2 linked regions of the Paraglaciecola sp. L3A3 genome follow. The protein of the gene in region 1 binds, or shares a complex with, the protein of each later gene. Links are inferred from orthologs where the notes say so. Each region holds a gene or a part of one and is shown on either strand. Other genes may lie near its edges.

Evidence for each region.
Region 2: the proteins of pabB (region 1) and GQR87_RS18985 are in contact, whole or in part, in a solved structure (PDB 8RP0), measured with the Escherichia coli proteins. The link is inferred for Paraglaciecola sp. L3A3 from one-to-one orthologs.

What each region holds. Positions count from the first base shown.
Region 1 is NZ_CP047023.1:3,187,438-3,190,533, reverse strand. The notes cover bases 237-3,080. They hold pabB (aminodeoxychorismate synthase component I), read right to left. Parts: upstream 2,437-3,080; coding sequence 1,036-2,436; downstream 237-1,035. Other genes in these bases: GQR87_RS13325 (fumarate hydratase), read left to right, coding at 2,564-3,080; GQR87_RS13335 (CoA pyrophosphatase), read right to left, coding at 443-1,015; GQR87_RS13340 (glycoside hydrolase family 43 protein), read left to right, coding at 237-367. In the rest of the region: more of GQR87_RS13340, read left to right, coding at 1-236; more of GQR87_RS13325, read left to right, coding at 3,081-3,096. UniProt on the Escherichia coli protein: Part of a heterodimeric complex that catalyzes the two-step biosynthesis of 4-amino-4-deoxychorismate (ADC), a precursor of p-aminobenzoate (PABA) and tetrahydrofolate.
Region 2 is NZ_CP047023.1:4,606,523-4,609,487, reverse strand. What follows is about bases 206-2,918. They hold GQR87_RS18985 (aminodeoxychorismate/anthranilate synthase component II), read right to left. Parts: upstream 2,010-2,918; coding sequence 1,401-2,009; downstream 206-1,400. Other genes in these bases: trpS (tryptophan--tRNA ligase), read right to left, coding at 2,024-2,918; GQR87_RS18990 (HDOD domain-containing protein), read right to left, coding at 206-1,321. In the rest of the region: GQR87_RS18995 (aspartate aminotransferase family protein), read right to left, coding at 1-70; more of GQR87_RS18990, read right to left, coding at 176-205; more of trpS, read right to left, coding at 2,919-2,965. UniProt on the Escherichia coli protein: Part of a heterodimeric complex that catalyzes the two-step biosynthesis of 4-amino-4-deoxychorismate (ADC), a precursor of p-aminobenzoate (PABA) and tetrahydrofolate.

The sequences.
Region 1 (3,096 bases):
TGGTCAACGATTTGTCGATATTATGCAGTGTAACGCTGAGCAGTCTTTGGCTCTTAATTTTCCGCTAAGAGAAGGGCATATAAACGGCTATGAAACCGACGCAAGGTTTACTTTACCTAAGCAAGGTAAGGTTTTTTTACGTGCTGAAGTGAATGACGATACTTTGCATTTTTTCTTCTCAATTGACGGTATTGAATACACTAAATTACCCGTTAATCTTGACTATTCCATTGTCTCTGATGAAGCTGGGAAAGGTGAAGGTGCCAGCTTTACTGGGGCTTTTGTAGGTATGGCTTGTCAAGATACATCTGGCATGAATGTGGTTGCCGATTTTGATTACTTTAAGTATGAAGAAATACAGTCTTAATATTCGCTAAACTCGTTAATTCAAAAAAGCTCTGTGTTGCTTTTTTAGACCTTAAATGACTGACCTGGACATAGGTTAGTCATTTATATGCTGTGAAAGGGTACGAATAAAGGTTGCGGTAGCACCCCATATAGTATGTTGTTGCCATGGAATAAAATGAATAGGTTGTAGAGTTTTGTTGCGCTTAACCCAATGGGTAAGATGATTATTTTGGTCTAACAAGTAAGGCAGCGGCACTTCAAATGTACTATCCACTTCATTTTTATCAATAATTAAGGTTAAGGGGGAATTAACAAAACCAATGAAAGGTGTCACTTCAAAGCGACTAATTGTTCGGTATAAAGGCAAGCTGCCTATTACTTCGATTTGACTAGGTAATATACCCACTTCTTCTTGTGTTTCTCGAATAGCAGTATCTAACAGCGAGTTATCCGTTATTTCTTGTTTACCTCCTGGGAAACTGATTTGCCCAGCATGATGTTTTAAGTGTTTAGCTCTTAAAGTAAATAATACGGATAATTGGTTATTATGTTCAATGATAGGCAACAATACTGCAGCAGCTTTACCCGGTTTTGATAATGGGTAATCTGCATCATGATAGATGTTTCTGGCATGAAGAAAACGAGTTAAAAATTGTGTTTTGTTCATTTGATAACTACTTTTTATCCTCAGATAAGGGGAAGCACAGGTAATATTTTAGATACTTTATCTAAACTTTCTTGATATTCATCTTTGGCATTCGAATCTATCACTATACCGCCTCCAGCCCAACAGTGAATTTGCTTGTTTGATTCAGTTTTTTCACATAATAAAGTACGAATACAAATGCTAGTGTCCATGTCACCTTGTAAGCCTGCATAACCAATACTACCACAGTATATATTACGATTATTAGGCTCTAATTCATCAATGATTTGCATAGCTCTAATTTTAGGGGCTCCAGTAATGGAGCCTCCAGGAAATGCGCCTTGCAATATATTCAGTGGTGTACTGTCTGTTTTTAGCTTGCCGGTGACAGTACTGACTAGGTGATGTACGGCATTAAAACTTTCTATCTGGAATAAATGTGGCACTTGTACGCTGCCGGCATGGCAATGTTTACTCAGATCATTACGTAATAAATCTACAATCATTAAGTTTTCAGCGCGATCTTTCTCAGAACTTAATAGTGCTGCAATATGTTGTTTATCTTCTGCTGCAGTTTTACCGCGAGGCCGAGTACCTTTAATGGGTTTAGTTTGTACCAACCTATTTTTAACCGAAATTAATCGCTCAGGTGAAATGCTGATAATGGCACTATTGGGCATACGGATAAAAGCAGAAAATGGCGCTTGGTTTGCTTTACTAAGTAGTTTGTAAGCAGACCATTCATCTCCTCGATAGGTGGTACTAAATCGCTGAGCCAAATTGACCTGATAACAATCTCCAGCTTGCAAATAATCAATGATTTTAGATATTTTTTGCTGATATTGTTGTTTGTCCATATTGGCTTGCCAAGCTTCATTTAAGGAAAAAAAGCTCTGCTTAGATATGGTTGGCTCTAGGGCTTCAATTGCTGAAACGCTTGGATGGGGATAATTTGACATGCTGCAAAGGTAAAATTTGCCCGCTTTTTTATCCTTAATAATACTCCAAGTGTAAATGCCAACTGCCATATCTGGCGTTCTATATTCTTCGGGTCTTTGGCTTGGGATATTTTCAAATTGTCTGCCCAAGTCATAAGCAAAATATCCCATGGCACCAGCAATAAAAGGTAAATCTGAATCAAGTTGGGTTTCACTGATATATTGATTTTTCAAGGCCTGTAGCAGAGTTAACGGGTTTGTTGTTTTCTGCTCAGTTTGTTGCTTAGCCTTATGCCATATTTTACTGGATGCACCATTAGTTGTAATGGTGGCTATGGGAGCTGCCACCAAAATATCAAATTGAGCATCTTGGTGAATGCCATCTGATGAGTCTAATAATATAGACCAATTGTCGGCCGCAAAGTGCTCAAAAATATCAGCAATAGGGAGAGAAGGAGATAAGTTAAGTGTGTTAATCGATATTAAAGGTTTTTCTTGGTTCATCATCTGTTGATTTTGTGTACTTGCAAAATTACTTGCTTAATTGGGGCGGATTTCTCATGGAGCTAATAGCTATAGCAGGTTATCATAATAGTAAGAAAAATTATCCCTGAAAATTCAAGAGGCATTTATGACTGTTATTCGTCAGCAAGATTTTATCGACAGTATCGAGGAATCTTTGCAATTTATTTCTTATTACCACCCACTTGATTACATTAAAGCTGTTGAAAAAGCTTATAACAAAGAGCAAAGCCAAGCAGCGAAAGATGCGATGGCGCAAATCTTAATTAATTCTCGAATGTCTGCTGAAGGTAAACGTCCATTATGTCAAGACACGGGTATTGTGACCTGTTTTGTTAAAATTGGTATGGGTGTGCAATGGGATAAAACTGATTTAACGGTACAACAAATGGTGGATGAAGGCACTCGACGTGCTTATTTGAATCCAGATAATCCTTTACGGGCCTCAATCGTGTCAGATCCTGCTGGTAAACGGATTAACACTAAAGATAATACCCCAGCTGTAGTGCATATTGATACAGTTGCAGGTGATCATATAGAAGTGATGATCGCGGCTAAAGGTGGCGGTTCAGAAAACAAATCAAAAATGGTGATGCTTAACCCCAGTGATGATATTGCTGACTGGGTAGTGAAAACATTACC
Region 2 (2,965 bases), 1.4 Mb from region 1 along the record:
CTGGGATCATGGCTGCGGGGCTGTAATTGGGGACCATTACGTCATCAAATAAATCGCGGGTAATATTCATGTTGTGGCCTTATTGACTAGAGCTTAAATCGACTTTATTTGCTCGAAAAAAGAATTTTATTATGTCAGATGTTTATAACAATACCCATCATTATGCCGAAATCTTTTAATTGTTTGAAGTGGTTAATTGTAAAGTACGTATATCAGTGGTTTTTAATAATTCTAACGCACCCTTTGGGAGTTTCATCGAGCGTACAAACTCTTTTGCCTGCGGAAGGTCGATCAGTTTATGTTGTTTTAAAATCCGATACTTAGCATATGCACTGCCTTGTTTAAGAACTAATGCCATGGGAGATAACTCAGAATCAGGCAAATTTTGTTGTAACTCTTGCATAGGTTGGCTAATGAATACTCGTTTCATATCCATTTTGACTATCAGCTTAGTACTAATATTAAATGCATGTTTTTCGATTAAAATATTTAAAAATTCGCCATTCGGGCGGGTAGTACGCAGTGCTTTATGTTCTTCATGTTTGCCATACGTTTCTGTTTCAATTAAAGCTTCTCTTTGTACTTCTTCAAATATGCGAAAATATTTTCGAGTAATAACTATCTTGCCACATAGTTGCAACATGCCAATACAAAAGGCATGGTTTGGGTCAACTTTACTAATAGTCGCAATTTGTTTGCAGCACAGGGCAGTGGCAAGTGCTTCTTCCCATATTCTTACTTTTATTTTGGGATAAGGGTCTGTGATCTGTGGTAACCAACGTCTAAAGGATAAAGAGGTGACAATTTGGATTAAATTATCGAGACCAAAAAAACTAAGCCCAGCTCGTAAACTATCCACCAAAATGACTTTGCCTTTACTATCAACACGTTTATATTTAGGTTGGTTTACTAATCGCATTAAATCGTTATAAAACCATGACATTTCACCAGCTAGCGGTTCTATTTTGGAAATAGTTGCCGCTCTAACACCAATAGCATCGAGCAATGTAGGCATAACTTCGTCTATGCCTAGTACTTTATTGTAGAGATGATCGATGTCTTGTATATCTTCTAGTAAACGTCTTTCAACTTCAGCATCTAGTTGGCTATTCACTGACAGTTGAAGATTTAATTCAGCTTTATTGTTCAAGTCTTTTTCAAGAAGAGCTTGTTTTTCAACAGATAATAGTTGGCGAGAAGTCTTATTCTGTTCTGCATCAACCACATTCACTTGCGGTTTACCTTCATCTAGTATGTTTTTTTGCGCCACCCTAACGTCTAAAAACAGATCGTTGAAGCGTGTTTTGAGGATGTTTTCCATACTTATCGTAAACTCATCAAATTTTTTTATATATTTTAAAGTAAAGCCAATAATATACCAATATGGCTAATGCTCTTAATTATTCGTGGGTTTTCTCAGTAGATTGAGTACTTTTTAGGAAGTTTTTTAATATTTCATGGCCAAACTCGGTCAGTAATGACTCTGGATGAAACTGTACGCCATAAATAGCTAATGTTTTGTGCTCTATACCCATAATTTCTCTACAGCAATTTTCTGCAACGTTTTCACACCAAGCAGTCATCATAAAATCATCAGGTAGAGTATTGAGGTCTAAAATTAGTGAATGATATCGTGTGGCCTTAAACGGGTTAGAGACCATCTGGAATAATTGACTGTTGTCATGGTATACCTCAGATGTTTTACCATGAATAGCTTTATTGGCTCGTATCACTGTTGCGCCGAATACTTGGCCAATTGCTTGATGCCCTAGGCATACGCCTAAGATTGGAATTTTTCCAGCAAACTGTTTAATCGCTTCTAGTGTGATGCCTGCCTGTGTTGGCGTGCAAGGACCAGGTGAAAATACCAAAAATTCAGGTGCTAAATTTTCAATATCTTGACAAGAAATTTCATCATTTCGTTTTACATTTACCTCTTGACCCAGCTCTTCAAAGTAGCGGGCCAAGTTGTGCGTAAAAGAATCGTAGTTATCGATCAATAACAGCATTGTTTGTCGAAAGCTTAAAGAGGTTTTGGGATGAAGCCCACTGCTTTATATACTTTATCTAATGTTTGCTGAGCTCTTTCTGAGGCTTTTTCTGCTCCATTACGCATAATATCATCTAACGCTGCTCGGTCGTTTCTAAGGGTGGCAAACTTAGCTTGAATGGGTTCTAGCAAAGCAACCACTGCATCGGCCACATCACCTTTAAGGTGGCCATACATTTTATCTTCGTATTCAGGCAATAGTTCAGCAATAGATTTGCCTGTAGCACAAGACAATAAACTTAATAAGTTAGATACCCCAGGTTTTTCAGCTGTATCAAAATAAATACGAGCCTGTTCATCAGAGTCTGTGACCGCACGTTTAATTTTTTTAGCGATTTTTTTAGGATCTTCTAATAAGCCAACAAAGTTATTCACATTGTCATCTGACTTAGACATTTTTTTCGTGGGATCCTGCAAGCTCATGACTCTTGCCCCTACTTTAGGAATAAAAGGCTCTGGAATAGTAAATGTTGGCTCATATAAATTATTAAAACGTGTGGCGATATCGCGAGTGAGTTCTAAATGCTGTTTTTGATCATCGCCAACAGGCACTTGATTAGCTTGATATATCAATATATCAGCTGCCATTAATGTAGGGTAGGTGTATAAGCCTGAGTTAATATTAGACACATTTTTAGCGGACTTATCTTTGAACTGAGTCATTCTGTTCAGTTCACCCATTTGCGCGTAACAGTTCATGATCCAGCCTAGTTGAGTATGCTGAGGCACATGAGACTGCATAAACACGGTACTCTTTTCAGGATCAATGCCACAGGCAATATATAAAGCTAAGCCGTCTAAACAGGCGTTATATAAAGCCTGAGGATCTTGACGGACGGTAATGGCGTGCAGATCAACTAGCATGTACAAGCAATCATGGGTATCTTGCATGTTTACCCATTGGCGAAGTGCACC